Regions from separate parts of the Microbacterium sp. NPDC008134 genome, predicted to be linked through region 1. Evidence: predicted binding sites of a transcription regulator. Region 1 holds the regulator's gene; each other region holds the start of a gene.
What was found. The regulator LexA, encoded in region 1, represses DNA repair genes until DNA is damaged. The targets are predictions, from matches to a motif close to TCGAACANNTGTTCGA.
Positions count from the first base shown of each region.

Region 2: recA (recombinase RecA) is a predicted target of LexA. The motif match lies at 1,469-1,484, and genes of this name have one in related genera.
Region 3: ACFY9N_RS12885 (DUF222 domain-containing protein) is a predicted target of LexA. The motif match lies at 4,148-4,163, and genes of this name have one in related genera.

Region 1 covers NZ_JBIBHO010000002.1:544,472-551,327, forward strand. The annotation lists gene ACFY9N_RS13345 (DUF2510 domain-containing protein) at 1-238, opposite strand, end outside; gene ftsE (cell division ATP-binding protein FtsE) at 413-1,483, shown strand; gene ftsX (permease-like cell division protein FtsX) at 1,480-2,394, shown strand; gene smpB (SsrA-binding protein SmpB) at 2,490-2,966, shown strand; gene ACFY9N_RS13365 (S9 family peptidase) at 2,994-4,859, opposite strand; gene lexA (transcriptional repressor LexA) at 4,905-5,591, opposite strand; gene ACFY9N_RS13375 (LysM peptidoglycan-binding domain-containing protein) at 5,901-6,263, shown strand; gene ACFY9N_RS13380 (histidinol-phosphate transaminase) at 6,342-6,856, shown strand, end outside.
Region 2 covers NZ_JBIBHO010000001.1:1,506,983-1,513,838, forward strand. The annotation lists gene pgsA (CDP-diacylglycerol--glycerol-3-phosphate 3-phosphatidyltransferase) at 1-232, shown strand, start outside; gene ACFY9N_RS07045 (CinA family protein) at 229-714, shown strand; gene ACFY9N_RS07050 (helix-turn-helix domain-containing protein) at 856-1,164, shown strand; gene ACFY9N_RS07055 (DUF3046 domain-containing protein) at 1,189-1,413, shown strand; gene recA (recombinase RecA) at 1,683-2,732, shown strand; gene ACFY9N_RS07065 (regulatory protein RecX) at 2,999-3,472, shown strand; gene miaB (tRNA (N6-isopentenyl adenosine(37)-C2)-methylthiotransferase MiaB) at 3,520-5,067, shown strand; gene miaA (tRNA (adenosine(37)-N6)-dimethylallyltransferase MiaA) at 5,064-6,002, shown strand; gene ACFY9N_RS07080 (dihydrofolate reductase family protein) at 6,035-6,562, shown strand; gene ACFY9N_RS07085 (GNAT family acetyltransferase) at 6,622-6,856, shown strand, end outside.
Region 3 covers NZ_JBIBHO010000002.1:444,738-451,593, reverse strand. The annotation lists gene ACFY9N_RS12900 (ABC-F family ATP-binding cassette domain-containing protein) at 1-1,485, opposite strand, end outside; gene ACFY9N_RS12895 (alpha/beta fold hydrolase) at 1,487-2,254, opposite strand; gene ACFY9N_RS12890 (alpha/beta hydrolase-fold protein) at 2,283-4,001, opposite strand; gene ACFY9N_RS12885 (DUF222 domain-containing protein) at 4,193-5,548, shown strand; gene ACFY9N_RS12880 (glycosyl hydrolase) at 5,807-6,856, opposite strand, start outside.

The sequences.
Region 1 (6,856 bases):
CGTCGGAGGTCGCCTCTTCGGAGGGGGCGTCCACGACCGCGGACGGCTCGTCGCTTTCGGCGGCCGCAATGGTCGTATCGATCTCGGCCTCGGTGGGCACGACCGGGAGCGGCTCCTCGACGGGGGTGCTCGCTTCAGGAGCCGACGTCTCGGGAGCGAAATGCTCGGTCCACTGCTCGCCGTCCCACCAGCGCTGACGCCCGGAACCGTCGTCGTACCAGCCTGCAGGTGTCGTCATGGCATCCCCCTCGGATCTCACGTCCGCACAGGAGGTGCGGACTGCCCTTTCATGTATAGCAGTGGCTCGTGACATCGACGGAGACGGATGCCGAACGATGCGTTCTCGCACGTACGGCTCGCGCGGGGTGTCGCGCGCAGCGCGGGAGGGGAGCGCGCTTAGGCTCGTACCGCCATGATTCGGTTCGAGAACGTCACGAAACGCTACCGCGGGACGTCCAAGCCCGCCCTGTCCGGAGTCGACTTCGAGGTGCAGCGCGGGGAGTTCGTCTTCCTCGTCGGAGCCTCGGGTTCCGGCAAATCGTCCTGCCTCCGTCTGATCCTGCGCGAGGATGTGCCCACCACAGGGCGCGTCGCCGTGATGGGGCGCGACCTCCGGGCCCTCGCCAACCGCAAGGTGCCGTACTTCCGTCGCCACATCGGCTCGGTGTTCCAGGACTTTCGCCTGCTCCCGTCCAAGACGGTGTACCAGAACGTCGCCTTCACGCTGCAGGTGACCGGCTCGTCGCGCGGCTTCATCCAGCAGGCCGTCCCCGAGGCATTGGCGCTGGTGGGTCTCGACGGCAAGCAGAAGCGCATGCCGCACGAGCTCTCGGGTGGAGAGCAGCAGCGCGTCGCGATCGCACGCGCTCTCGTCAACCGCCCGCAGGTGCTGCTCGCCGATGAGCCGACGGGAAACCTCGACCCGGCTACCTCCGTCGACATCATGCAGCTCCTCGCGCGCATCAACGCCGGCGGCACCACTGTTCTCATGGCGACGCACGAAGCCGGATTCGTCGACCAGATGAAGCGAAGAGTGATCGAGCTCCGCGACGGCGTGATGGTGCGCGACGAGGTGCACGGCGGGTACGGCGACACCTCGAACATCCCGCGTCTCGTTCCGGAGGAGGTGCGTGGCGCAGCCGCTGCCGCCGCGCTCACCGCGGTGCAGGAAGTGCAGCGTCAGACCTCCGACCTGTCGATCGTGCGGGCGGTGCTGACCGAGGAACTCAGCGCGCAGCGCAAGGCCGCGGCATCCGCTCCGACACCTGCTGCCGCACCTGTGCCGACGCCGACCGCGGCTCCCGCGGAGCCGGTCGCCGCCGAGCCCGCTGCGGATGATGTCGAGTCCGCGCCGACGCCGCCCTCCACCGGGCCGCGCACGCATCCGATCGTCCTCCCCGAGGTCGACGTGGCCGAACTCGGCGTCGCCGACAGACTCGGTCTCTCCGGCGATGACGACGAGGAAGTGGGGCCGACCTCATGAGAATCGGACTGATCCTCACCGAGGCCCTGCTGGGCCTGCGCCGGAACATCTCGATGGTGATCTCGGTGGTGCTCGTGACGTTCGTGTCGCTCACGTTCGTGGGCGCCGCGATCCTGATGCAGTCGCAGATCGGCGTGATGCGCGGGTACTGGAGCGAACGCGCTCAGGTGGCGGTGTACATGTGCTCGGCGGTGTCGGAGTCCGACACCTGCGTCGACGGGGCGGCGAGCGAAGAGCAGGTCGCCTCCGTGCGCGCTCAGCTCGAGGGCGATGCGCTCGCTCCGCTCATCAGCTCGATGACCTTCGACACGAAGGAAGACACCTACGCGAAGCTCGTCGAGCAGGTGGGGGAGGAGCAGGCGAGCGTGATCACCCCGGACCAGGCGTTCGAGGTCTTCTTCGTGACGATGAAGGATCCGGGGCAGTCCCAGGTTCTCTCCGAGGCCTTCAGCGGGCAGACCGGCGTGGAGCAGGTCAAGGACCAACTGCAGTATCTCGAACCGCTTTTCTCCGCTCTCACCGTGGCGACGTACGTGGCAGTCGGGATCGCCGTGCTCATGCTCATCGCGGCGACGTTGCTCATCGCCACGACCATCCGATTGTCGGCGTACGCGCGGCGCAAGGAGATCGGCATCATGCGCCTGGTGGGCGCGTCGAACCGCTTCATCCAGACGCCGTTCGTGCTCGAGGGTGTCTTCGCCGCCTTCCTGGGTTCCGCGCTCGCGAGTGCGGCGATCGTCGCCGGAGTGCACTTCGGTGTGAACGGCTACCTGCGGGGACGCGTGCCGTTCATCACGACGTGGATCGGGATGCAGGATGCCGCCTGGGTCGTTCCGGTGCTGATCGGCATCGGTGTCGTGCTCGCCGCGCTGTCCGCGGGCTTCGCGATCCGGCGCTGGCTGCGTACCTGACCATCCCGGACCGGCCGGAAGTGGCTCGGGGGCGCACGACCCGGGTATGCTGAAAGGCTGTTGTGCGAGCGCACGACACGGATCAGGAGAGCATCATGCCCAGGGAACGCGGGGAGAAGGTCATCGCGACCAATCGTCGCGCACGTCACGACTACAACATCGAGAAGTCGTACGAGGCGGGGATGGTGCTGACCGGCACCGAGGTCAAGTCGCTGCGCCAGGGGCGCGCCAACCTGTCGGACGGTTACGCGTTCGTGAAGGGAAACGAGGTGTTCCTCGACTCGGTGCACATCCCCGAGTACTCGCAGGGTCACTGGACCAACCATTCGGCCAAGCGCATCCGCAAGCTCCTGCTGCACCGCGAGGAGATCGTCAAGATCGCCCACGCGGTATCGGCGGGCGGGTACACGCTGATCCCGCTCAAGCTCTACTTCTCCGACGGGCGGGCCAAGGTCGAGATCGCCCTCGCGAAGGGTAAGCGCGAGTACGACAAGCGTCAGACGCTGCGTGAGCGTCAGGACACGCGCGAGGCGGAACGCGCCATGCGACTGCGCAACCGCGTCGGCGAGTAGCGGCAGACGCAGGCCCGAGTCTCGGGATCAGAGCGACGGCGTGAAGCCGAACGCCCGCCCGAGGAACGCGAGTTCGCGCTCGAGCGCATCGACGACCGTCTCTGCACGGCGGAATCCGTGCCCTTCCCCGGGGTACAGCACGTACTCGTGGTCGACGCCCCGTCGGGCGAGCGCATCGCGGATCGCCTCGGACTGCGACGGAGGCACCACGATGTCGTCGGCTCCCTGCAGGAGGAGCACGGGAACATCGATCCGATCGGCGTGCGTCAGCGGGGACCGCTCGATGTACAGCTCCTCGGATGCCGGGAGAGGACCGACGAGGCCATCGATGTAGTGCTTCTCGAAGTCGTGCGAGTCGGCGACGAGCATCCGCAGGTCGGAGACCCCGTAGCGCGAGACGCCGGCCGCGAACGTGCCGCCGCGCACGAGTGCCGACAGGACGGTCCACCCTCCGGCGGAGCCGCCGCGGATCGCGATCCGCGTCGGGTCCGCAAGGCCCGCCGCAGCGAGACCCTGGGCGGCCGAGATGACGTCGTCGACGTCGACGACGCCCCACTGGCCGTCGAGCCGCTCGCGATAGGCGCGCCCGTAGCCCGTCGAGCCTCCGTAGTTGACATCGAGCACCCCGATCCCGCGGCTCGTGTAGAACGCGAGCGCCGCGGAGGTCGCACCGGTCACATGAGCCGTCGGGCCGCCGTGCACCAGGACCAGGTACGGGGGGAGTTCGTCGGCGGATGCCGTGATGTCCGGGTGCGCGGGCGGGTACGCGTAGGCGTGCACCGGGCCGTGCGCGCCCTCGAAAGTCAGGGGGAGCGGAGCCGGCATCCACGCGGGATCGACGGGCTCCCCGCCGCGGACGGCTACGACCGTCCCCGAGTCGAGGTCTGCGCACCACACCCCGGAAGTGACGCCCGATCCGTTACCCGAGAGCAGCACGAGGGAGCCGACGACGTCGTCGATGCTCACGTGTCCGTCGCACGGCGCCTCGATGCGTCGCTGGGAGCCGTCGGGGGGGAGCACGACGATCTCGTCGCGGCCGTTCGTGCGCACGGCGACGAGACGGCCATCCTCGAGCAACCGGAACCAGCGGTTGCCGAGCACCCACAGCCCGTACCCGGTGTCGGCATCGGCGGAGGTGAGCGCGACGGGATCGCCTGCCGTGACGATTCCGTCGAGCGTGATCCGCAGCACCCCCCAGCGCCCCTCGTGATCGTCGGCGAAAACGAGCTCGTGGTCCGATCTCCACTCGGGCTGCAGTGCGGCGCGCGAGTGGACGGTTGTCGTCTCGCCGGTGCGGAGATCGAGAAGGCGCAGGTGCGCTTCGTCCCACGGCATCCGTTCGCCCGACCATTCGACCCACGCGAGGCGTGTTCCGTCGGGGGAGAGTGCGGGGTGGGCGAAGAAGGCGCCGCTCTCGACGTGGACCAGGATCTCGGACCGGTCGTTCGCTGCTCGCCCGTCGCGGGGGATCTCGACGACCGCGCGGCGGTGCTCGGCGGATGTCAGGTCCTCGCGCACCGCGAAGAGGCGTCCGTTCTGCACGCGCAGTCCGCCGTGTGCGGGTCCCGGCGGGGTCAGCGGCACCGGTGCGTCACCGCGGTCGAAGCGATACACCCGCTGGTCGTCGGCCTGCACGAAGAACAGGGTGCCATCCGCATCCGCCGTCCAGGCTCCTCCGCCGTACTCGTGGACGCGCGATCGGGCGCTCCAGGGTGCGGGGAGCACTTCGTGCCCCAGCGAAGATCGCACCGTCAGGCGACCGCCCTCGGCCGGGACGGACTCGGCCCACCAGATCTCCTCACCGACGAATCGGGCGCCGTCGAGTCGCGGGGAGGAAGCGGCGACGGATGCCGCGGTGAAGGGTGAGGGCCAGCAACCGTACGGTGACGACATGCTTCGAGCCTATGCGTCGTCGGACGCGCGCTGGTGCTCGGCCGGTCAGACCGCGCGGAGGACGGCGACGACCTTGCCGAGGACGACGGCCTCGTCGCCGAGGATCGGCTCGAACGCCGAGTTGCGCGGCAGCAACCAGGTGTGGCCATCGCGCCGTCGGAAGGTCTTGACCGTCGCCTCGCCGTCGAGCATCGCCGCCACGATCTCGCCGTTCTCCGCCGTGTGCTGAGAACGGACGACCACCCAATCGCCGTCGCAGATCGCCGCATCGATCATGGACTCGCCCGACACCTTGAGCATGAACAGGTCGCCCTTGCCGACGAGCTGTCGCGGCAGGGGGAAGATCTCTTCGACCTGCTGGTCGGCGGTGATCGGAACGCCGGCGGCGATGCGCCCGACAAGGGGCACCAGGGCGGCGTCCCCCACCGGGGTCGCCACATCCGCCGGGTTCTCGGTGCTCGTGCCGGGGAGATCGATCAGGACCTCCATGGCGCGGGTCTTGCCGGGGTCGCGGCGCAGGTAACCGCTGAGCTCGAGCTGGCCGAGCTGGTGGGTCACGCTCGAGAGCGACTTGAGGCCGACGGCATCGCCGATCTCGCGCATGCTGGGCGGATACCCCTGCTGGGCGATCGACGCCTGGATGACCTCGAGGATCGCCATCTGCTTGGGGCTCAGGCTCTTCCGACGGCGCGTTCGCGGTGCCTCGGGATCGGGGGCGGTGATCTCGCTCATGATGCTCCTTCGGTGCGCGATTCCGGCGTCCTTCTTCGAATGTCGGAGGCCCGTGGTTCGGTGTTCGTATCGAAACCGTATCCGAGAAATCCGCGGATGTGGAAGATCTGTTCGAGCGTGTCGGCGAAATCGCGAACGTGATTTCGAAGAAACCTTGACAGATGTTCGAATTCGAAGATACCTTCGGAACGTAGCTTCGCACTCGCCCCTCCCGGCCGAGGGGCGGATGCGAACGCTACGCCAACGTGGTCATCGCTCGTGGGTGATGACAGACCTCCGGCCCACCGGAGCAAGGCAGAGGAGAACGACATGAGCAGCATCACCTTCAGCACCGCAGCCGTCCGTCCCGCACGTCCGGCGACGCGTCTCCGGCTGACGGTACGTGGTCGCCGTGTTTTGCTTGCTCTGGCTGCGCTTCCTCTCGCGCTCGGTATCGCCTTCGCCGCGCTGAGCGGTGGCAGCGCGCTGGCGACGGGCGAGGGGGCCGGCACCGTGACGTTCGAGACCGTCACGGTGATGCCCGGCGACACGCTGTGGTCGATCGCGGCCGAGATCTCGCCCGAGTCCGACCCCCGAGAGGTGATCGGCGAGATCACCCGCCTCAACATGCTCCAGGGCGGTGTCCTGCAGATCGGCCAGGAGCTGTCGATCCCGACCGAGTACGCGGGCTGACTCCTGTGGCCGCCCGTGAACACCGCAAAAGGCGGTAACGCGGAGGGGGGCCCGGGCCGTGCGGCCTAGCATGGAGGAGTGACTTCTTCGCTCGATGATCTCCCCCTCCGTGACGATCTCCGGGGGCTCATCCCGTACGGGGCGCCCCAGGCTCCGCTCCCGATCGCTCTGAACGTCAACGAGAACACGCATCCCGTGCCGGATGCCGTGGCGAGCGACATCCTCGATGACATCGCCGTCGCGCTGCGCGACGTCAACCGTTACCCCGACCGTGAGTTCACCGCACTCCGCGAAGGCTTCGCCCAGTACCTCGGTCACGGTCTCGACGCATCGCAGATCTGGGCCGGCAACGGATCGAACGAGGTGCTCCAGCACATCCTCCAGGCGTTCGCCGGTCCTGGACGGACCGTGTTCGGCTTCGCGCCGACCTACTCGATGTATCCGTTGCTGGCACAGGGGACGGGCGCGCGCTGGGTGGCGGGGGAACGCCAGCCCGACTACACGATCACGCCCGAGGAGGCGGTCGCGCAGATCGAGCAGGTCGATCCCGACGTGGTCCTTCTCTGCGCGCCGAACAATCCCACGGGCACGCC
Region 2 (6,856 bases), on a different contig from region 1:
ACTCATGATCGTCAACGAGCACGTCGTCGCCGCCGCGTGGATGGGCAAGGTGAAGACTGCTGTGCAGGGAGTTGCCCTCGCCTGGGCGCTGATGCCGCTGCACGTGCTGATCGGTCTGCCCGCCTGGACGCTCATCACGTTCGTCCTGATGCTCGTGGTGCTGGTGCTGACCATCTGGAGTGGGATCGATTACGTCCTCGCCCAGGTGCGCGGAGCGCGTCGGAGCCGATGACCGACCTCGCCGCCGCTGTGATCGAGGCACTCGAGCGTCGCGGATGGACGCTGGGAGTGGCGGAGTCGCTCACGGGCGGTGCGGTGATCTCCGAACTCGTGAGCGTGCCCGGTGCCTCTTCCGTGATCGTCGGGGGAGTGGTGGCGTATGCGACGCCGGTCAAACACACGTTGCTCGGCGTGGACGAAGCCCTCCTCGATCGTGAGGGGCCCGTCCACCCGGAGGTCGCCCGGCAGATGGCGCAAGGCGTGCGACGTGCCGTGAGGGTCGACGGCATCGACGCGTCCGTCGGTGTCTCGACGACGGGTATCGCCGGCCCGGTCTCGCCCGACGGCCAGCCGGTCGGGACCGTGCACATCGCCGTCGCCACGCCCGAGAGTCTCGAAGCGCGGTCCTTCCTCTTCCCGGGGGACCGCTCTGAGATCCGCTCGGCATCCGTCCGAGCCGCTTTCGAGATGTTGCGGGAGCTTTCGCGGGAATAGTCTCCGCGATGACGAGGTTGTTGATTTCGTGCTCACACTCAAACCACAGAGTGCAGTTGTAGATTTTATGAAGGTCGGCGAGGTTATACTGGCCATCACTTCGGGGGAGACTCCGAGCAACCGATTGGGGAGGAGGTTCCGATGATTCTTGTACGACAGGAAATCGGCGATGTGCTGAGGGACTTCCGTCTGCAGAAGGGGCGCACCCTTCGGCAGGTCGCGAGCAAGGCTTCCGTGGCGCTCGGCTATCTGAGTGAGGTGGAGCGCGGTCAGAAGGAAGCGTCGAGTGAGATCCTCGCTTCGGTCGCCGATGCGCTCGACGTTCCCATCTCGACCATCATGCGCGAGGTCGGAGATCGAATCTCCGTGCTCGAGGGCATCCAGGTGTTCCCCGACGTCGTTCCCGACGATCTGGTCGCCTCGATCGAGCCCGAGCTCTCGCTCCGCTGACCCGACGTACCCCGTCATCGCGCGATGCGTCGAAGTGAGTTCCTGCGTGCCGTCGAGGACGAGTTCCCCGGGCGCACGTCTTCTGTCCTGAACGATCTGGTGCTCAGCCCCCTGGCCGGTCGTACGGCGCGAGAGGCGCTGGCCGCGGGGACTCCGCCGCGCGAGATCTGGTTCGCGTTGTGCGACGAGATGGAAATGCCCGAGAATCGACGCCACGGTGCCGGACGGCTGGAGCCGCGGCGGCACTGAGTTCGCCCATGCGTTCGATCGAGGTCATGATCGGATGCCGAGATTCGGCGTGTCGTCGAATATCCGTTCGAAACGGGCGTAGTCTTCTGCACAGTGGTTCGGACGATCGTGTTCTCCACCGTTCACGGAAGCCAACGACGCAATGTCGGAGGCTCCTCCTACGGTGAATACATGGCCACCGAGCCATACGCCTTGTCGGAGAGTTGCTCCCAGCCGGAAGCGCCGCGACAGCCTACAGGCGGCACCACGCGAAGCAGAAGGAGCACGACATGCCATCTCCCGCCGACCGCGAGAAGTCCCTCGAGACCGCACTCGCTCAGATCGACCGTCAGTTCGGAAAGGGCTCGGTCATGCGGCTGGGCAGCGACGAGCGCGCCCCCGTCGCGGTCATCCCCACCGGTTCCATCGCTCTCGACGTCGCTCTCGGCGTCGGCGGCCTCCCGCGTGGCCGCATCGTCGAGATCTACGGCCCGGAGTCCTCGGGTAAGACGACGCTGACACTGCACGCGATCGCCAACGCTCAGCGTGCTGGCGGCATCGCCGCGTTCATCGACGCCGAGCATGCGCTCGATCCCGACTACGCCGCCAAGCTCGGCGTCGACATCGATGCTCTGCTCGTCTCGCAGCCCGACACGGGTGAGCAGGCGCTCGAGATCGCCGACATGCTCGTGCGCTCCGGTGCCATCGACCTGATCGTCATCGACTCCGTCGCGGCGCTCGTGCCCCGCGCGGAGATCGAGGGTGAGATGGGCGACTCGCACGTGGGCCTGCAGGCACGACTGATGTCGCAGGCACTCCGCAAGCTCACCGGTGGTCTGAACCAGACCAACACCACGATGATCTTCATCAACCAGCTGCGCGAGAAGATCGGCGTGTTCTTCGGCTCCCCCGAGACGACCGCCGGTGGTAAGGCTCTCAAGTTCTACGCGTCGGTGCGCCTCGACATCCGTCGTATCGAAACGCTGAAGGACGGCACCGACGCGGTGGGTAACCGTACCCGCGTGAAGATCGTCAAGAACAAGATGGCTCCGCCCTTCAAGCAGGCCGAGTTCGACATCCTCTACGGCGTGGGCATCTCTCGTGAAGGCAGCCTGATCGACTTCGGTGTCGAGCACGGGATCGTCAAGAAGTCCGGCTCGTGGTACACCTACGACGGGGATCAGCTGGGCCAGGGCAAGGAGAACGCCCGCACGTTCCTGCTGAACAACACCGATGTGGCACTCGCCATCGAAACGCAGATCCTGCAGAAGCTCGGCATCGGCAGCGCAGCTGCTCCTGTTGCGCCGGCAGACGAGCTCGCCGAGCGCCGCCCGGCCTGAACATGAACGGTGAGAACGGGGGTGGCCCGCGTCAGGACATCGGGCGGGTCGCCCCCGTCATCCCTCTCTTCGGTCCGCGGAGCGCCGAGCAGCCCGCGTCGATCGCGAAAGCGACCGACGCGGCGACGATGGGCCCCTCCGGAGAAGCACGGCGAACATCGGTATCCGCTTCCGCGTCCCGCACAGTCTCGTTCGTGGCTGACCAGGACGACAGCGCCGATGCACCCGATCCCGCCGAGGCTCGCAAAGCAGCCGAGGATAGCCTGGTGCGTAAGCTCCGTACCCGCTCGTTGTCGGTGTCGGAGGCCCGGCAGGTCCTCCGAACGCACGGACTCGACGCCGAGCAGGTCGACGACGTGATCGACGACTTCCTCCGGCGCCGATACCTCGATGATCAGGAGCTCGCGCAGATGCTCGTCTCCGCCGGGGTCGATCGCAAAGGGCAGGGGAGGGTCGCCATCTCCCGGTCGCTTTCGCAACGGGGGATCCCGCGTGAGGTGATCGCCGCGGCGCTCGACGAACTGCCGGACGACGACGCGGAGCGTGCGCTGGAGTTCGCCCGCACCAAGGCGCGCTCGCTCAGCCGCCTCGACCACGACACTGCGCTGCGACGACTACTCGGACAGCTCGCGCGTCGCGGGTACGGCGGCTCTGTCGCCACGACCGCAGCGAAGACGGCGTTGAACGAGGCATCGTTCGGGTCGAAGACTTCGGGTGTGCGCTTCGTCGAATCGGACTGACGTCTCAGCCCGGAGCAGCCGACTCCCGCTCGTACAATGGAGGGATCATGACTACTCCGCGCAGTGAACCGACGATCATCACCTCGTCGTCGGCAGCCGTCGACGCCGACGGTCGGCAGAGATCCTACGAAGTGCGCACGTTCGGATGCCAGATGAACGTGCATGATTCCGAGCGTCTCTCCGGCTCGCTCGAGAGCGCCGGGTATGTGCGTGCCGCCGCGGGCGACGAAGCCGACATCGTCATCATCAACACCTGTGCGGTGCGCGACAACGCGGCCGGAAAGCTGTACGGCACCCTCGGGCAGCTCGCCGGAGTGAAGCGTCGCAAGGACGGCATGCAGATCGCCGTCGGTGGCTGTCTCGCTCAGATGGACAAGCAGACCGTGCTCGACAAGGCACCGTGGGTCGACGTCGTGTTCGGCACGCACAACATGGGGTCACTGCCGCGTCTCCTCGAGCGTGCGCGCCACAACGGCGATGCCGAGCTCGAGATCCTCGAGTCCCTCGAGGTGTTCCCCTCCACTCTCCCGACCAAGCGCGACGCGGCTCACAGTGGCTGGGTGTCGATCTCGGTGGGCTGCAACAACACCTGCACGTTCTGCATCGTGCCGAGTCTGCGCGGCAAGGAGAAGGACCGGCGTCCCGGCGACATCCTCAACGAGATCCGGCTCCTCGTCGAGGACGGAGCTATCGAGGTCACTCTTCTCGGTCAGAACGTCAACTCCTACGGGGTCGAGTTCGGCGATCGCCAGGCGTTCAGCAAGCTGCTGCGCGCCGCGGGCGAGATCGAGGGACTCGAGCGCATCCGCTTCACCAGCCCGCATCCCGCCGCGTTCACCGACGACGTGATCGACGCGATGGCGGAGACGCCCAACGTCATGCCGCAGTTGCACATGCCGCTGCAGTCCGGAAGCGACCGCATCCTCAAGGCCATGCGCCGTTCCTACCGCAGCGAGAGATTCCTCGGCATCCTCGACCGTGTGCGGGAGCGGATGCCGGACGCGGCGATCACGACCGACATCATCGTCGGGTTCCCCGGTGAGACCGACGAGGATTTCGAGGACACCATGCGGGTCGTCGAACAGTCCCGTTTCTCGAGCGCCTTCACGTTCCAGTACTCGATCCGCGAGGGTACCCCCGCCGCGACGATGGAGGATCAGGTTCCCAAGGCCGTCGTGCAAGAGCGCTACGACCGCTTGCTCGCCCTGCAGGAGCGGATCTCACTCGAAGAGAACCAGAAGCAGGTCGGCCGGTCGGTCGAGGTGCTCGTTTCGACGGGGGAGGGCAAGAAGGATGCGGAGACCCACCGACTCACCGGACGTGCCCAGGACAACCGCCTCGTGCACTTCGAGGTGACGGAGGGCTCCGATCTGCCGCGACCGGGAGACGTCGTCACCGTGACGATCACGCATGCCGCGCCGTTCCACCTGCTCGCGGATGACCCGACCGGCGCTCCGCTGCAGATCCGCCGCACGCGGGGCGGCGACGCGTGGGACCGCGCGCAGTCCGAGTCGTGCGCCGTGCCGGCGCCCTCAGGCGACGGAGGCACACGCGCGGTGTCCCTCGGGCTCCCCACACTGCGCGTCGGAGTGTGAACGACTCCTCCCGCTCGGAGTCCGAGGGAGCGTCACGCCTCTGGGCCGTGGTCGGAGCCACCGGCACGGGGAAGAGCGAACTCGCACTGAACCTCGCGGAGTCTTTGCGGTCGCGCGGGAATCCCGCAGAGATCGTCAACGTCGATGCCATGCAGCTCTATCGCGGCATGGACATCGGCACGGCCAAGCTCCCCCCGCAGGAGCGGCGCGGCATCCCGCATCACCTCTTCGACGTCCGTGAGGTCGACCAGGAGGCCGCGGTCGCCTGGTACCAGCCCGAGGCGCGAGCAGCCGTCCGCGACGTGCAGCGACGCGGCGGCGATGCGATCCTCGTCGGCGGATCGGGGCTTTACGTCTCCAGCGTCGTCTTCGACTTCCGATTCCCGCCCCGAGACGAGGCAGTCCGCGAACGCCTCGAATCCGAACTCGCCGAACACGGAGCGGGCACGCTTCTCGCCCGGCTGCAGAAGGCGGACCCGGCGACCGCGGCCCGGATCGATCCCAAGAACTCCCGCCGCATCGTGCGCGCGTTGGAAGTGCTCGAGCAGGGAGCCACCGCTCACGGCGCCGCTCTGCCCGCCACCCCGACGCTGTGGCAGCAGAACACCCGGGTGATCGGTGTGCACGTCGACCGTGCAGCTCTCGTCGAGCGACTCGACGCCCGGGTGGAGCGCATGTGGGCCGACGGTCTTCTCGCAGAGGTCGAGCGGCTTCGCTCCCATGGCCTCGAGAGGGGTGTCACGGCGAGCCGAGCGATCGGCTATGCGCAGGCGCTGGGGCAACTCGACGGCCGACTCAGCGAGGCGGAAGCGATCGCTGAGACGCAGGCGCTCACGCGCCGGTATGCGCGTCGACAGGTCTCGTGGTTCAAGCGGTATCCCTCGATCGAATGGGTGGAGCATCCGATCGATGTCTCGGCGCTGATCGCCGGCTGACCGATGTCGGTGGTCGATGAGACCCTGAAGCCATGGCGACCCATTTCTACACGGCTTCGAGCCTCGACGGTTTCATCGCGACGGCGGATCACTCGCTCGAGTGGCTGCTGAGTCAGGAATTCGACCAGGAGGGTCCGATGGCCTACCCGGCCTTCGTCGACGGTATCGGCGCGCTCGCCATGGGCGCGTCGACGTATGAGTGGCTGTTGAATGCGCAGGGAGGCGAGCCCTGGCCGTATGTGCAGCCCACCTGGGTGTTCACGCACCGCGAACTCCCGGTTCCCGCCGGAGCCGACGTCCGTTTCGTCCAAGGCGGGGTCGGCGAGGCACACGCAGCGATGCTGCTCGCAGCGGGCGACGATGACATCTGGATCGTCGGTGGAGGTGATCTCGCCGGACAATTCGCCGATGCCGGGCTGCTCGACGAGGTGTGGATCCAGTTCGCGCCGGTGACGCTCGGAGCGGGAGCGCCGCTGTTCCCCCGCGCGCTGGAGTTCGAACTGCTCGATGTCGCCCGGAATCGCGGATTCCTATGTGGGCACTACCGCGTGATCCGATAGGGCCCCGGATAGGCTCGTTCTCCGACGTGATCTGGGAGACGTCGAGGAAGAGGAGTGCCATGGGCTGGAGCGTACGGGCGTTCGAACGGGCCGACACCGACGCGGTCATCGAGCTGTGGATCGAGGCCGGACTCACCCGGCCATGGAACGATCCTCGTCTCGACATCGACCGCAAACTCCGTGTGCAGCCGGAGCTCTTCCTCGTCGCGACCGATACCGAGGGGCAAACGGTCGTCGGTTCGGTCATGGCCGGATACGACGGGCATCGCGGGTGGATCTACTACCTCGCCACAG
Region 3 (6,856 bases), 100 kb from region 1:
GTGACGCAGGTGTCCGTCGAGGATCGCGAACTGCTGGTCGGTGACGCGCTCGAGGAAGTACCTGTCGTGGCTCACGACGAGCAGGGTGCCCGACCAGGAGTCGAGGAGGTCCTCGATCGCGGCGAGCATGTCGGTGTCGAGGTCGTTGGTGGGCTCGTCGAGGATCAGCACGTTCGGCTGGTCGAGGAGCACGAGCAGGAGCTGCAGGCGGCGCTGCTGCCCACCCGAGAGATCCTTGACCGGAGTCGAGAGCTGGGCGGAGGAGAACCCGAGGCGTTCGAGGAGCTGGCCCGGGGTGAGGTCCTGGGCCTTCGAGCCCGCGCCCAGCGTGTAGGAGGTGCGCAGACCCGAGATGATCACGCGGACCGGATCGTTCCAGTACTGATCGAGCTCGTCGAGGCGCTGCGTGAGCGTCTGCACCTTCACGGTCGTGCCGCGCTTGACCCGGCCGGTCGTGGGCTCGACGGTCCCCGAGATGAGGCCGAGCAGTGTGGACTTTCCGGCGCCGTTGACACCCAGGATGCCGGTGCGCTCGCCCGGCGCGATACGCCACTCGACGTCGCGCAGCACCGTCTTCTCCCCGCCGTCGGCGGCGGGATACGTCACGCTCACGTCGAGGAGGTCGACGACGTCCTTGCCGAGGCGCGAGACGGCGAGCGACTGCAGCGACACCTTGTCGCGGATCTCGGGCACGTCGGCGATGAGTTCGTTGGCGGCATCGATGCGGAACTTCGGCTTGCTCGTGCGCGCGGGGGCTCCGCGGCGGAGCCATGCGAGCTCCTTGCGGGCGAGGTTCTGGCGCTTCGCCTCGGTGGCGGCGGCCATGCGGTCGCGCTCGACGCGCTGCAGGATGTACGCCGCGTACCCACCCTCGAACGGTTCGACGATGCGGTCGTGCACCTCCCAGGTCTCGGTGCAGACCTCGTCGAGGAACCAACGGTCGTGGGTCACGACCATGAGCGCTCCGGCGTTCGCGGCCCAGCGCTTCTTGAGGTGACCGGCAAGCCACGTGATCGCCTCGACGTCGAGGTGGTTGGTGGGCTCGTCGAGAGCGATGACGTCCCAGTCGCCCGCGAGCAGTCGGGCGAGCGAGACGCGGCGGCGCTGACCGCCGCTGAGCGAGCCGATCTCGGCGTCCCACGGCAGGTCGGTCAGCAGGCCTTCGATGACGTCGCGCGTGCGCGCATCGCCGGCCCACTCGTACTCGGGGGTGTCGCCGACGACGGCCTGGCTGATCGTGAGGTCGTCGGGCAGCGTGTCGGCCTGGTCGAGCACGCCGATCGTCGTGCCGCCGCGCACCGTGACGCGGCCGGAGTTCGGTTCCTTGATGCCCGCGAGCATGCCGAGGAGGCTCGACTTGCCGTCGCCGTTGCGGCCGACGATGCCGATGCGATCCCCCTCCTCGATGCCGAGCGTCACGGAGTCGAAGACGACCCTCGTCGGATATTCGAGGTGCAGGGCCTCGGCCCCCAGAAGATGTGCCATGTCACTGTCCAGGGTAGCCGGGTGGGCGGACACCGAAGACCTCGGGGAGCGCAGCGACGAACTCGTCGAGGTGGCCGTACCAGGGCGTGTGCGCGGCGCCGGGGATGCGGCGTACGTCGATGTCGGCGTTCTGCCACCCGGTCGCTGCGGCTCCCGTGACGAAGCGGCTGGGTTCGGCGATGACGGCGATCGAACCGGGCGGCGGATGCTCGTCGATGTCAGCCCCGCAGGAGATCGACGCCGAGGTCGCGGGGTCGAAGAGCTGTGCTGCCCGCGCTTCGCGCTCGGCGGCGGCGACGGAGTATCCGGGGCGTGCACGCAACGCGTCGACGGTGCGGGCCGCGGCATCCTCGGCGTACTGCCTTGTCAGCGTCGCGCGATCGGACCCTCCGGTGAATCCGAGTGCGGCCTCGACGAACACCGCGAGACCCGGATCGAGGGCAGCAGCCCCTGCGGCGAGGACGGTGCCGCCATAAGAGTGGCCCATCGCCGCCGCGGGTGGGCGGTCCAGGTGCGTCTGCACGGTTCGCACGGCGGATGCCGCGGCGCGCGCGACCGTCAGCTCGGGGTCGCGCGGCGAGCGGCCGTGGCCGGGGAGATCGATCGCCAGGACCCGCCACCCGTTCGCGGCGAGGCGCGGGACGAGGTCGTGCCAGCTCTCGGTCGATCCCATCAGACCGTGGAGCAGCACGATGCTGTCGGCATCCTGCTCGCTCGCGCCGTCAGCCGTGCGGCCCGTCGGCGGCGTGATCTCGGCGTGGAGAAGCATCCGTCGAGTCAATCACGCCGACGGGCGATCACATCGTCGTCTCCGCCTCCCGGCGCCGCCGCGTGAACAGCACGGCTGTTCCCCCGAGGAGCACGGCCAGGCTCGCGACGATGGCGAGGGCCGCGACGGTCTCGGCATCCGTCCCCGTGTCCGCGAGGTTGCCGCCGGGAGCTGTCGCCCCGCCCGACGGAGCGGCGACGATCTCGACCGGCGCCCACCCGATGAGGGCGCCGTCCGCGGCGTAGACGGCGACGCGGTGCGCCCCGAGCGCGGCATCCGTCGGGATCACCGCCCGCACGACGCCCGTCGACGATGCGGTGAGCGTGCCGAGGTGGGTGGGTTCGGAGAAGAGGTAGACCTCGACCGTCGCGCCGGCGAGGTCTGACCCGATCGAGAGATCAATGGGCGCACCCTGGGCCACCGTGGCCGGAGCGGTGACGGATCCGCGGTTGTCGTCGGTGAGGTCGTCGGCCGACGGGGCCGCGGGCTCCTCGGATGCGGGCGTCACGGTGAGGGTGGCCGGCTCGGTCGCGGTCTCGCCGACGGAGTTCGTGAAGACCGCGCGATAGCGGGTGCCCGTGGCGGATGCCGGGACGGCGTCGAGCGTGAGAGTGGAGGCGACGGCATCCGGGATCGTCACCCAGTCGCCGGCATCCGGGAGCTGCGTCTGCCAGATCACGGTGGGCTCGGGGGTTCCCGTCGCCGTGGCGGTGAAGGCCGCCGTCGCTCCCTCGCCGACCTCGGCATCCGACGGCTGTATGACGATCTGCGGAGCGACGTCCTGCGCCTCCGGAAGGGTGGTTCCCGGGACCTCGGTGCCGGGAGCGGCGTAGATGAATCGCAGGCCGCGGCTGAACGCTGCGCCGATCACCGAGAGGTGGGTCTCGTCCGGGAACACCGTCGCGCCCAGTTCGAGCCCGTCGTAGGCGCGGCTCTGGAGCGTGCGGGCGAAGTTCGTCATGTCGCTGGTCATCGGGAATCCCGAAGTGGTCTCCTCGAGCTCGCCGACCGAGAGGAAGACGCGGGCGTCGAGGGCATCGTTCGCGTCGGAGTAGGCCGCCTCCATATCGAGGATCGTGCGGTCGTCCCACCAGATCGACGGGCTCGCGATGACGAAGCGATCGAAGAGGCCGTCGTTGTGGAGCAGGGCGTAGGTGGCGAAGAGACCGCCGAAGGAGTGACCCATGAGCGCGCGGTCGTCGGGGTCGGCGTGGAACTCGCTCTCGATGTGCGGGACGAGCTTGGAGCGCAGGAAATCGAGGAATTCGGGGGCGCCTCCGGTCGGCACGTCGGCCGTGATCTCGGTCGGGGTGAGGTCGAGGGTGCGGCGCACCCCGGAGGCCGCGAAGCCCTGGCCGGGATCGTCGTAGCCGATGCCGACGACCATGGTTCCGGGCGCGTTGAGACGGGCGGTCTCGACGGCGATCCCGAATTCGGCGTTCGCGTCGGTGACGTAGAGCACGCGGTAGGCGGCGCCGGATTCGTCGTAGTTCGCCGGGAGCGCGACCGAGATCTTGTAGTCGCGGCCGGCATCGGACGTGGTGGTCCAGGTCTGGACGTCGCGGATGAAGTCGTCGGGGGCGTCGGCAGGCGCTGCGGCGGACGCCTCGGCCGGGGCGGCGGCGGGGATGGCCGGTGGCGAAGACGTCGCGGACGTGTCGTTCGCGCCGGCGAGCGCGAGCGTCGCGCCGGCCGTGAGCGCGATCACGGTCGGGAGGGCGAGCACGTTGCGGAAGTGGTGTCTCATGTCGGTTTCTCCTTCATCGGATGCCGCGTCGGATACCGCTGGTGGAAAGCCACGGTAGAGCGGGCACACCGCGCCGCCCATGTGGTGCGGACCCAGCACTGGCATGCGGTGATGTGCCGAGCACCCGGTCGAGCGCCGTCCGAGAATCGTTCATATGTTCGAATGTCGGTGGTGGGTGATGGAGTGTTCTCATGACGGAACTGCTCGATGCGACGGACTCACAGACGGCGATGCTCGCCGACCTCGTCGACTCCGTGCGGGCGGTCGAGGAGACGATCGCCCGACTGTCCGCGGTGCGCGACGGGATGCTCGCCATCGCGTCCCGGATCGCCGTGGATGTGGCTCGCCAAGCCTCGCACCCCGACCAGGGCGATATGGCGGTGCGCTCGGTGGCGGCGGAGATCGGGGCGGCGGTGCGGGCGAGCGACCGCACGATCGAGAGGCGGATGGATGCCGCATCCTGGCTCGTAGAGGCGTTCCCCGCCGTGTGGGCTGCACAGGGAGCCGGGAGGATCAGCGCCGCGCACGCTCAGGTGATCGCCGACGCGGGCGCGCATCTCGACCACGCGCTCCATCGCGAGGCTTATGCGGCGCGTGCGGTGGAAGCGGCCTCGGTCGAGTCGCCGAATCGGCTGCGCAGGATCGCTCGGCGGATCGCCGAGCAGTTCCAGCCCCGCACGGTCACCGAACGTCATCGCGATGCCCGAGAACTGCGGCGGGTGTGGGTGAAGGATCTCGATGACGGAATGGCCGAACTCGGGATGCTCGGGCCGGCCGTGCTCGTGCACGGCATGCACGATCGACTCACGCGGATGGCGCGGACGATCACCCTCGAGAACGCCCAGGCAACGAAAGCATCGACGGAGGAGACGGGCGAGCCCGACACTCGCACGACCGACCAGTTGCGCGCGGATCTCCTGGCGGATCTCGTCCTCACCGGGTCGCCGGTCGGTCACGACTCCCAGACGGGAGTTCTCGGCAAGATACATGCACGGGTCGAGATCACGGTGCCGGTGCTGACGCTCATGGACGACGATCCAGGTGCTTCCGGCTCACCACCGGCGGAACTCGACGGTCGCTTCCCGATCGACACCGATACGGCCCGGTTGCTCGCCGGTGGCGTGACGGGCTGGGAACGGGTGCTGACGCATCCGATCACCGGTGCGCTCCTCGCTGTCGATCGATATCGACCCTCCGATCAGCTCTCCCGCCATCTGCGTGCGCGCGATCAACGCTGCCGGTTCCCCGGGTGCGGAATCGCCGCCCGCAAGTGCGACGTCGATCACACGCATGCCGCCTCGCACGGCGGCGAGACCTGCGCCGACAACCTCGCCCATCTCTGCCGGCGACATCACATGCTCAAACACCACTCGCCCTGGCACGTCCGACACCGCCGCGTCGGCGACGATCGCGGCGAACACGAGAACGACGACACGAACGCGGGGCGCGCCGGCGACCTCATCTGGACCAGCCCCACCGGGACGACCTACATCGACCGACCACCACAACAGAATGCGGTCACCTTCACCGAGGACAACCCACCATGAGGAGCTCGAGACGACAACCCGCCCGAGGCGACAGCACGCCCAGGAGACGGCAACATGCCCAGGAGACGGCAACATGCCCAGGAGACGACAACATGCCCAGGAGACGGCAACATGCCCAGGAGACGACAACATGCCCAGGAGATGACAGCACGCCCCGCTCCGGCGTGGGCTTCTCCAGGTCGCCCTGCGATGCGCTTGGTTTCGGCCCGCGTCGGTGTTCGGTGACCGCGCACGGCACCCGTCACGCGCGCTGCACCGTCACGCGCGCTGCGCGACCTCCACGATGGTGTCGATCCCGCGCGCGGCGAGAGCGCCGGCATCCTGCGCGGTGCGCGAGGTGACCACGGTCACGGGGTCGCCCTGTTCGCGCAACTCGTGCCAGCGCTCGAACACGCGTCCGCCGGGGGCGAGATCGGTGCGCGAGAGCGGCAGATCGTCGCCGTCCACATCGATGACGACGCCCACGGTCCGCGGCACCGCCCGCGATGCATCGGCATCTGCAGCATCCGCCCGCGCATCCGCCCGCGCGTCCGCGACCAGCTCTGCGAACCGGCGGCCCAGCGGCTTCACGACGTTCTCCGTGTCGAGCAGTCCGAGCGAGTATTCGAGGTCCTTGTAGTCCCCCAGCGACCGCGAGACGTCGTGCGAACACCACCACGTGATGCCGTAGAGGCCCTCCGTGGTCAGCGCTGCCTCAACCGTGCGCGTGGCGAACTCGGGCATCTCGTCCTCGGCGAGGTTCATGGACGGCGCCCCGACCTCCTGCAACCACACCTTGCGCTGCGGATCCGTGGCGAACGCCTTCGAGAGCTCGATCATCCACTCGGCGTGCCGCACCGACGGCGACGACAGCCCGCCGTAGCGCGCGGCCGTGCCGTTGAAGATCCAGGAGTGCACCGTCGTGACGTCGCCGAGACGGGACGCGTGCTCAGGGAGGAAGGGATGCCCGTCCCGGTACCAGAGGTGGTCGTTCTCACTGTGCGTGATGAGGTGGCGCGGATCCCGATCGCGCGGCGCCTGCAGCAGGCTCTCGAGCCAGTGCGTGATCTGCGCACTCTCGGCGGGCATCGCGGCGGGGTTCGGCAGCTGGAACTGGTTGAGCTCGTTGCCGAGCGTCAACCCGATGAGGTTCGGCTTCTCGCGCACCGCGTCGTAGACCGCCGAGACGAGCGCCGCCTGCGCCTGGATCGCCTTCTCATCGGTGAACATGTTGCCGTCGTGCCAGTTGACCAGCCACGCCGGCACGAAGTCGAAGCCCGACATGTGCCCCTGGATGACGTCGACAGCGATATCGAGGTCGAACTCGGC